Regions from separate parts of the Micromonospora sp. NPDC048040 genome, predicted to be linked through region 2. Evidence: riboswitches for the same ligand, from Rfam matches in the RefSeq annotation. Region 2 holds a riboswitch; each other region holds the start of a gene.
What was found. A riboswitch is a leader RNA that binds a small molecule or an ion and turns the genes downstream of it on or off. The one in region 2 is predicted to bind cyclic di-AMP.
Positions count from the first base shown of each region.

Region 1: it holds a riboswitch for cyclic di-AMP, as region 2 does, so the genes downstream of both, ACZ6O2_RS04715 (coiled-coil domain-containing protein) here and ACZ6O2_RS09470 (C40 family peptidase) in region 2, are expected to answer to the same signal.
Region 3: it holds a riboswitch for cyclic di-AMP, as region 2 does, so the genes downstream of both, ACZ6O2_RS07675 (coiled-coil domain-containing protein) here and ACZ6O2_RS09470 (C40 family peptidase) in region 2, are expected to answer to the same signal.

Region 1 is NZ_JBVJGT010000003.1:39,933-43,197, forward strand. It holds gene ACZ6O2_RS04710 (SRPBCC family protein) at 1-122, shown strand, start outside; gene ACZ6O2_RS04715 (coiled-coil domain-containing protein) at 224-1,285, opposite strand; cyclic di-AMP (ydaO/yuaA leader) riboswitch at 1,299-1,430, opposite strand; gene ACZ6O2_RS04720 (cation diffusion facilitator family transporter) at 1,584-2,501, opposite strand; gene ACZ6O2_RS04725 (HelD family protein) at 2,610-3,265, opposite strand, start outside.
Region 2 is NZ_JBVJGT010000006.1:50,628-53,892, forward strand. It holds gene ACZ6O2_RS09465 (N-acetylmuramoyl-L-alanine amidase) at 1-1,421, opposite strand, end outside; cyclic di-AMP (ydaO/yuaA leader) riboswitch at 1,661-1,797, shown strand; gene ACZ6O2_RS09470 (C40 family peptidase) at 1,810-2,850, shown strand; gene dcd (dCTP deaminase) at 2,921-3,265, opposite strand, start outside.
Region 3 is NZ_JBVJGT010000004.1:225,921-229,185, forward strand. It holds gene ACZ6O2_RS07670 (carbonic anhydrase) at 1-104, shown strand, start outside; gene ACZ6O2_RS07675 (coiled-coil domain-containing protein) at 295-1,314, opposite strand; cyclic di-AMP (ydaO/yuaA leader) riboswitch at 1,318-1,449, opposite strand; gene ACZ6O2_RS07680 (YibE/F family protein) at 1,616-2,968, opposite strand.

The DNA.
Region 1 (3,265 bases), on a different contig from region 2:
TTGCCGCGCCGGTCCCGCTCTTCGGCTACGCCTTCCGCCAGGCGCGCGCCGCCCACCTCGGGCTGGCGGCCCGGCTCGGCGTTGCCCTCGGCGGGCACCCGCCGGAGTCACCGCCCGGCTGAGCCGGGCACCGACACGGCGAAATCCCCGGCCGTCGGCCGGGGAGGTGGCGGTGGGAGCGGTCGGCCCCGGTGACCCGCCCGCGGGTCACCGGGGCCGAACGTCAGTAGACCGACAGGTGCACGTGGTTGGTGTGGTCGCTGGACGGGTCGCCGTTGGCCCCGCTGTACGACTTCCAGCCGCTGCTGGGCAGCCAGATCTGCCTGTACCAGATCACGTAGAGCACGGCGAGCCGGTCGGCGTTCTTGACGAAGTACGCCGCCAGGTTGTTGCCGTACGTCCTGTCGCCGCCGGTGGCGTCGCCGCCGAACCCGCTCTTCTGTGCCGCGAAGTCGCAGGCCCGGCCCTTGGGGTGCTCGCCGGAGCCGCCGGGGCGGTAGCAGGAGACGTAGCGGGTGAAGCCGGCCGCCTTGGCCTGGTTCAGCGCGTGCAGGGTGCGCGGGGTGATGCAGCCGTTGGCGGGGGTGGGGTCGTTGACGCTGCACGACTCGGACGGCCAGGACCCGTCGGAGTTGCGTGGCGCCGGCTTCGCCGTCGCGGTGGAGCTGCCGCCCGGCCCGCCGCCACTTGCCTGCGACCGGTTGGCGACCGTCAGCGCCCGCTCCGCCTGCTCCTTGCGCTTGGCCATCACCGTGACCTGCTTGCGCTGCTCCCGGATCTCGCCGTCCAGGGCGAGCTTGGTGCGGGTGGCCTGGTCTCGGGTCTCCTGGAGCTCGCGGAGCGCCCGGTCCTCGTTGGCGGCCACCGCGTCGAGAGCGGCGGCCCGGTCCATGAAGCCGTCCGGCGAGCTGCTGTTGAGCAGGGCGGAAACCACCCCCAGCCGGCCGGTCCGGTAGGCCACTCCGGCGATCTCGCCGACCTTGCTGTTCCGCTCGGTCAGCTCGCTCTCGGTCGTCTTGAGCTGCGCGGCGAGCTGCTGCTGCCGCTTGACCGACGTGTCCAGCGCCCGCTTGGCGTCCAGGTAGCCCTTGCTGGCGGCTTCGAGCTGGGCCCGCAGGGCGGGCGTGCCGCCCTCCTGGTCCTGGCCGGGGGCTGCGGCGAGCAGGCCGGCCCGGGAGGCGGCCGCCGCGGGGGCGGTGGTGACCGGGGTGACCGCGGCGCCGAGGGCGAGCGTCGCGGCGATCAGGGCCGCCAACCGGGCGGCGCGTCGTCGTACAGGTGCCATCACTGGCATACACGTGTCCTTCCGTCAGCCGCCGACCGGGTTAGCTGACGGGTTTGGGACGGAAGATCCCTACCGCTGACGCGGATGCACCCCACGAACATGGTTCCCCGGTTCGCCCCGCCGGGCGATTAGGCGGCGGCCACCGCCGGCACCGGTGGGTGCCGCCTGGCGGAGGCCGGAGCCGAGCCTACCGGTGCCGGTGTGACTGGTGCAGCGCAGGTGACTGAGGGTGCCTGCCCGCTTACCGTCAAATCCGACATAAGTCAACAATACTCTCCCAGATTTAAGGCTGTGCTCATTACCACTCAACCGACCCGCAGGCCCCGGGAGACGCCCCCGGCTCGATCTGCAACGTCGCGTGCTCGATCTGGAAGTCCTCGTGCAGGGCCGTCCGGGCTGCGGTGAGCACCGCGCCGACCTCCGCGCCCGGCTCCATCGTCAGGTGCGCCGAGGCCACCTCCATCCCGGAGGTCAGCGTCCAGACGTGCAGGTCGTGCACCTCGGCCACGCCGGGCACGGCGGCCAGCCGGTCGTGCACCCTGGTGACCTCGAGGTGCTCCGGCGCGGCCTGCACCAGGATGCGCAGCGCGGCGCGCCCGAGCCGCCAGGTGCGGGGCAGGATGAGCATCCCGATCGCCACCGCGACCAGCGGGTCCGCCCACCACCAGTCGGTGACGGCGATCAGCAGGGCCGCGCCGATCACGCCGAGTGAGCCCAGCAGGTCGCCCAGCACCTCCAGGTACGCGCCCTGCATGTTGATGCTCTCCTTCGCCCCGGACCGCAGCAGGGCGAAGGCGGCCACGTTGGCGAGCAGGCCGAGCACGGCGACCGCGAGCATCGGGCCGGCGAGCACCTCCGGCGGGTCGCCGAACCGGCGTACGGCCTCGACGACCACGTAGACCGCGACGCCGGAGAGCAGCACGGCGTTGGCCAGGGCGGCCAGCACCTCCAGCCGGTAGAGGCCGAAGGTGCGCTGCGGGTCCGCGCCGGCGCGCCGGGTCGCGGTGATCGCCGCGAGCGCCATGCCGATGCCGAGCACGTCGGTGAACATGTGCCCGGCGTCGCTCAGCAGAGCCAGCGAGCCGGTGCGGAAGGCGGCCACCGCCTCCACCGCCATCAGGGCGCCGAGCAGCGCGAACGCCGCCCAGAGGCGGCCCCGGTGGCGGTGCGCGGCATTCGCGACCGACCCGTGGTGGTGGTCATGACCTGCACCCACGCGCCCACCTTCCGTCACCCGTCAGGACCCGGTTCAATCTATGCTCACATCGCAATATGTGCAAGTGATTGCCCGGCGGCGGTCGGCGACTCAGCCGGTCGGGACGACTCAGCCGGTCGGGTCGACGGTGGTCAGCCGCTGGGTGGCCCGCGACAGCGCGACGTAGAGCGTCCGTACGCCCGAACCCGGGTCGGCCCGGATCTCGCCCGGGGCGACCAGGACCACGCCGTCGTACTCCATGCCCTTGGCCTCCAGGCTGGTCACCACCTGCAGGCGCGGCGCGCCCAGCCCGCCCAGCCACCCGGCCACCTCGTCCCGGCGGGGCACCGGGGTGATCACGCCCACGGTGCCCTCCACCTCGGCCAGCAACGCCGTGGCCGCCGTCACCACGGCGGTCTCCAGCTCCGCCGGCAGCACCGCCAGCTCGACCGGGTCGACGCCGGTGGAGCGCACCGCCCTGGGCAGCGGGAGGTCCGGGTGCAGCCGGCGGATCTCGGCCGCCGCCACCGCGAAGATCTCCGCCGAGTTGCGGTAGTTCGTGGTCAGGGTGAAGTGGTGCCGCTTGCGCCGGCCCAGCGCCTGGTCCCGGGCGCGGGCCAGCTCCTCCGGGTCGCCGGTCCACGCCGTCTGCGCCGGGTCGCCCACCACCGTCCACGAGGCCAGCCGTCCGCGCCGGCCGATCATGCGCCACTGCATCGGCGAGACGTCCTGCGACTCGTCGACCACGACGTGCGCGTACTCCCGGTAGTCCTCCGGGCGCTGCC
Region 2 (3,265 bases):
GGCGGGTTCGGCACGCCGGGCGGCTGCCGGTTGCAGCCGGTGAACTGCGGCTGGTTGGTGGCGAAGTCCGGGTCGATGGTGACCAGCCCCGTGTGCGGCGTGCCGGTCGACGTGAACGGCGCCTTGAGCAGGTCGAAGTAGTGCGACCAGTCCCAGTACGGGCCCGGGTCCCAGTGCATGCCGCGCACGGTCGAGGCGACGGTGCCGGGGACGTTGTCGTGACCGATGATGTGCTGCCGGTCCAGCGGGATGTTGTACCGCAGCGCCAGGTGGCGGACCAGCTTGGCGGAGGTGCGGTACATCGCCTCGGTGTACCAGGTGCCGTGCCCCGCGAAGCCCTCGTGCTCCAGGCCGATGGACTTGGCGTTCACGTACCAGTTGCCGGCGTGCCAGCCGACGTTCTTGGTCTTGATGTGCTGGGCGATGTGGCCGTCCACCGAGCGCAGGGTGTAGTGCCAGCCCACCCGCCTCGGGTCCTTGACCAGGTTGACGCTGGGCCCGAAGTAGCCCTCGGTGTCGTGGATGACGATGTACTCGATCTTCTGCTGGGCCGGCCGGTCGGCGAGGTCGTGGTTGCCGTAGTCACCCACGGTCGGGCCGTACTGCGCGTAGGGCGCCGGGATCCACTCGCAGGAGATCGTGTCGGGGCACTCCAGCCCGTCGGGCCGGGCAACCTTGCGCAGGCCCAGCCGGTCCAGCCAGGAGCGTTCCGGCTGCACCGCGCGGGCGGCGAGGGTGACCTGCTGCCCGTCGTCGGTCAGCCGGCTGTCGCCGGCGGCGATGGCGGCGTACACCTCGTTGGCGAAGGCCGCCGCGGCGTCGGCGCTGTCCGCGCCGGAGTAGCGGGCCACCGCGCCGTACCAGGCCGCCGGGTCCGTGTCGGCGCCGACCGGGGCGCCGATCTCCTTCTGGTACGCGGCCAGCAGCGCCGCGCCACCCCGGATGTTGGCCGTGACGTCCGTGCGCAGCGCCTCCTCGCTGGCTCCGGTCAGCCCGGCGGCGGCGTCGAGCGTCCGCAGCGAGGCTTCGGCGGGGGGCTGGGCGGCTGGCGGCTCGTGCGCCCCGGCCAGGGACGGGCGGGAGTCGTCGCCCCGCGGGTCCTCGGTGCCCTCGTCGTGGTGGGTGCCCCCGGGCAGTGCGGCGACGTACTCGGCGTCGGTGAGGTGCATCGGTCCGAAGCCGCCGCTGGTGCTCGGCGTTCCGGCGTTGGTGTCCCAGCGGGACTGCAGGTAGGAGACTCCGAGCAGGACGCTCTCCGGCACGCCGTACTCCGCGGCCGCGGCGGCGTACTGCTGCTGCCGGTCGGTCGTCGGCGCGGCGGCGGCGGTTCCGGCGGCGGTGAGCGGCGTCGCCGCCAGGGCGGCCGCCACGGCGGCGGCCAGCAGGACGCGTCTGCTCCTCGATGTCGCTGACAGGTGCATCAGACCCCCAGGTCGGACGGGCGAATGTGGGGCCACCTTCGCCCCGGGCGCCACCTCCGGTCAATACCTTTCCATGCGTCACTTACTGAAGAAGGAAAATTTCGTCGACCGGAGTTACGCGCTCCCACCGGTCCACACGAATACGGTGTGTCACGGCGCGATGGGTTGCGGATCGATAACGACCGTCTCTACTCTGGTCATTCGTCGGCCGGCGACAGTCCGCCCATCCGGGCGGTAACGGTCCGACACCGCCGAGTCGCTCCCGAGCGAGCCGGGGACCCAGGTACCCCGGGGTGAATCCGCAGCACCTGCGGTAGGGCGTCCCCTTCCCGCCCGAACCCGTCAGCTAACCCGGTAGGCGGTACGGGAAGAAGGAGTACGGAGCCCGGTGGCACACCATGCCCCGCGGCCACCGTCGGCACGGTCGGCACCTGCCGGCCCGACGACGGCTGCGCCGCGCCCACGCTGGTACCGCTGCACCACCGCCCTCGCCGCCCTGGCCGCGTTCGCCGTCGTCCTGACCGGCGGCGCCACGGCGGCCCACGCCGAACCGACGGTCGCCGAGATCGAGCGCCAGATCGACGAGGACTGGAACAAGCTCGAACCGATCATCGAACGGCACAACGCCACCCGCCAGGACCTGGCCGCCAAACGCCGGCAGGCCGACGCCCTCGCCAAGCAGATCAAGCCCTTGGAACAGCAGGTCGAGCAGGCGATGGAGGAGGTCAGCGCGCTGGCCGTCCGCGCCTACAAGGGCGAGAACGTCTCCGCCGTCAACGCCCTGCTGGGCAGCCGCTCGCCCGACCAGATGATCGGCCAGCTCGAACTGCTCGACCGGTTCGCCCAGCACCAGCAGCAGGACGTGCGGCAGGTCGCCGAGCTGCGCGACCGGCTGGCCGAGAAGAAGGCCCCGCTCGACGAGATGGTCGTCCAACTCGGCCGGACGGAGGCCCAGCTCGCCGCGAAGAAGAAGCAGATCAACGCCGAGATCGACCGGCTGCAGAAGCTGCGGCTGCGGATCTACGGCAGCGGCGGCGGCGGTTCGCTGCGCCCCGCCCCCTGCCCGGCCAGCTACCCGGGTGGCGGGGCCGGCACCGCGGTCAAGTTCGCCTGCGCCCAGATCGGCAAGCCCTACGTCTGGGGCGCCGAGGGCCCGAACGCGTACGACTGCTCGGGCCTGATGCTCGCCGCCTGGGCGAAGGCCGGGGTCTCGCTGCCGCACAACGCCGCGCAGCAGCGCCGGGTCACCGCGACCGTCAGCCGGGGCGAGCTGCGTCCGGGAGACCTGGTCTTCTACTACAGCGACCTGCACCACGTCGGCATGTACGTCGGCGGGGGCTGGGTGGTGCACGCCTCCCGAGCCGGGGTGCCGGTGAAGATGAAGAAGGTCGACGACGGCCCGATCCACAGTTACGGCCGCCCCGGCTGAGTGGGTGAGGAACGGGCCCTTCCTGGCACACCCGGTGGCGGAAGGGCCCGTTCTCACGGCGACTGTCGGGTCAGCGGGTCGGCCAGGTACGCCAGTGCTGCCAGGAGCGGCTCGGGGTCGGGCCGCGCTGCCCCTGGTAGCGCGAGCCGTAGACGGCCGAGCCGTACGGGTGCTCGGCCGGCGACGAGAGCCGGAAGATGCAGAGCTGACCGATTTTCATGCCCGGCCAGAGGGTGATGGGCAGGTTGGCCACGTTGGACAGCTCCAGCGTCACGTGGCCGGAGAAGCCCGGGTCGATGAAGCCCGCGGTGGAGTGGGTGAGCAGGCCGAGCCGTCCCAGGCTCGACTTGCCCTCCAGCCGCCCGGCGAGCTGGTCGCCGAGGGAGATCACCTCCAGCGTCGAGGCGAGCACGAA
Region 3 (3,265 bases), on a different contig from region 2:
TCACCGCCGTGCCGACCGGCGAGCCGCGGGGGGTCGCCGCCGCGCCCACCGGGCCGGGCGCGGTCGACGGGGCACAGCCGGCCGCCAGCGCCGCCCTCGCCTGACCGGTTCCCGCGCTCGCCCGGCGGCCCGGCCCGGACGCCCGACGACGCCCGGCGACGAGGGCCACAGGCGTCGGCAGGGCCACGGGCGACCACAGGCCGTGGACGCAAGCAGGGTCACGGACGCCGACACGGCGACAGACGCCGACAGGGCCGCCCCGCGACTGCGGGGCGGCCCTGTCGTTGGCTGCCGTCAGAGCAGCGACACGTGCACGTGGTCCGTATGGTTCGACGGGCCGCTGTAGGACTTCCAGCCGGTCGCCGGGAACCAGATCTGCCGGTTCCAGATCACGTAGTAGATGCCGAGCCGGTCGGCGTTACGGACCAGGAACGCGGTCAGGTTGTTGCCGTACATGTAGGTGTCGTCGTTGTGCCAGGGGGAGAAGCCACTCCTCTGCAGCGACCAGTCGCAGGCCCGGCCCTTCGGATGCTCGTACGGCCCGCCGGAGCGGTAACAGCCGACGAAGCGGTTGAAGCCGGCCCGCTTGACCTCCTTGTACATGTGCAGCGTGCGCGCGGTGATGCAGCCGGAGGTGGTGGGGTCGTCCTCGGTGCAGGACAGGGGCTTCCAGTCGCCGTCGGCAGTACGACCCGGTGCCATCCGGGCCACCGGCGAGGTGGCGACCACCTTGCCGCTGGTCAGCCCCCTGCCGCCGACCAGTGCGAGCGCCTTCTCCGCCTCGCGCTTGCCGCGGGCCATCTCGTTGGTCAGCTTCGTCTGCTCGCGAACCTCGGCGTCGAGCGCCAGCTTGGCCTGCTCGGCGCGGTTCTTGACCGCGTTCACCTCGGCGAGTTTCTTGGAGTTGACCAGGTTCAGCTCGTCGAGGGCGGCGGCGCGCTTGACGAACGAGTCGGGGCTGGCGGTGTCCAGCAGCATCGACACCGCGCCGATCCGCCCGGTCCGGTAGGACTGGGCGGCGATCTGGCTCACCTGTGGGGCCAGCGCTGCCAGGTCGGCCTGCGCCCGGTCGACCTCCAGGGCCAGTTCCAGTTGGCGCTTCTTCGACTTCGCGAGCTTCGCCTTGGCCTGGACGTAGTTGCGGTTCCGCGTCTCGATCAGGTCGTTGAGCAGCTTGGGCTCGTCGTCCCCGTGGCCGGAGGGCTGGGGCGGTGGGGTGGGTGCGGCCGCCGCCGGGAGGGGCCCGGCGAAGACGGCCAGGGCGGCGATCACGGCCACCACAGGTGTCAACCAGCGGCGTAGGGGTGCCGTCACATTTTTCCCTTCCGTCGACCGCCGACCGGGTTAGCTGACGGGTTCGGGGCGGAAGTGGCCCCTACCGCTGTCGCGGATTCACCCCACGTACCTGGGTCCCCGGCTCGCCTGGCGGCGATTGGGCGGCGGCACCGCAGGCGCCGCTGCGCGCCTTCGGCGGTGACCGGCAGCGAGGTTACCCGAGAGCCCTGCCGGGGATCTACGTCCCTAAGCCGACTAAATGCGTTATTTCGTAACGGCGGAGGGTGAGCAGTGACGCGTTTATCAGGCGGGACGTCCTGATCGGTCACGCTGAGGAGTTTCACCATGCGGTGTCCGTGCTCCCGTCGCGGTCGGGCCACCCGGCGGGGGCGGCGGAGGGGGTGTTTCCGGCGCGCGGCCCGCTGAGGGCCTCCAGCGCCTCGGACCGGTCGGCCGCCGGTCGGGGAGCAGGCGGGGTCGGCGGTGCGCCGCGGTCGGCTGACTCACCGCCGCGCCGGCCGGCCGTGGTCACCACGGCCGCGAGCCCGGTGGTCAGCGGCACGGCGGCGATCAGGCCCAGGGTGGCGACCGCGCTGCGGACGATCTCCTGGGCCAGGAACTCGCTGGTCAGGATCTGGCTCACCGCCCGGGAGTCGGCGGTCAGCAGGAGCAGCACCGGCAGCGAGGCCCCGGCGTACGCCAGCACGATGGTGTTCACCGTCGAGGCGATGTGCGCGCGGCCGACCCGGGTGGCCGCCCGGTACAGCTGCATCCGGGACAGCCCCGGGTTGGCGTGCGCCAGCTCGGTGACCGTCGCGGCCTGCGTCACGGTGACGTCGTCGAGCACGCCGAGCGAGCCGATGATGATCCCGGCGAGCAGCAGGCCGTGCAGGTCGACGTCGGCCTGGAACATCGACAGCGTGGTGGCGTCCTCGGTGCCGAACCCGGTCAGGTGGGTCGCCGCGGTGGCGATCGTGCCGAGCACGCCCGTCAGCACCAGGCTGCCCAGCGTGCCGAGCACGGCGACCGAGGTCTGCGCGGTCACCCCGTGCGTCAGGTAGAGCACCACGAACATGATCAGTGCCGCGCCGACGACCGCGACCAGCAGCGGTGGGCTGCCGGCGCTGATGCCGGGCAGCACGAAGGTCAGCAGGATGGCGAAGCTCGCCGCCAGGCCGGCCAGCGCCGCGAGCCCCCGCCACCGCCCGAACGCGACGATCGCGGCGGCGAAGAGCACCACCAACCAGAGCAGCGGCTCGCCGCGCTGGTGCTCGGCGATGTTGTAGGCGCTCGCCGAGGGGTCGGCGGGATCGGTGAGCTGGACCAGAATGATCTCGTCGCCGACCGCGACCGTCGGCGCCCCCGGCCCTGCCGGTACGGGCGTCTCCACCTGCTGGCCGGCGTCGGGGCCGTCGTCGACGCGTACGGTCACGGTGCCGCAGGGGCCCTCCGCGGCGCCCGGGGCGCCCTCCGGCGCCTCCGGGGTGGGCGGGCACGGCTCCGTCACCACCCGGGTCACCGTGCCGTGGTGGCGGGGCGGATCGGTGCCGGGCGCGGCGTCCGGGGCGTCCCACGGCCAGAGCAGCAGGGCCGCGATCAGGGTGGCGACGAAGAGGGGCACCACCGTCGCGACGAGGATCCGTCGCACCCCCGGCGGGGCGGACGGTGCGGGACGGGTGTGGTCGGCGCCCATCGAGTGTCTCCCAACGAATCCAGGGCGGGGTACGTGCCGGCGGGCCGGTCGGTTCGGCGTGCCCGGGTGGCCGCCGCCGTGGATCGCCCTGTGGTGGCGGGCCGGTCACGCACCGCGACGGCCCGGCCCGGCCGGTCGCGGTCGCTCGATACCGCCGCCCGGTCGGGGCAGCGGTGCGGGCGGCGCGGAGTGCGGAGGCCACCGGCCGAATGGTAGCCATCCCGACATCCGGCCGCAGGTCGTGAGGGCTGGTGTCGGCCGCGGGCCGTCCCGTCCGGCGACCGCTGGTCGCCGCCC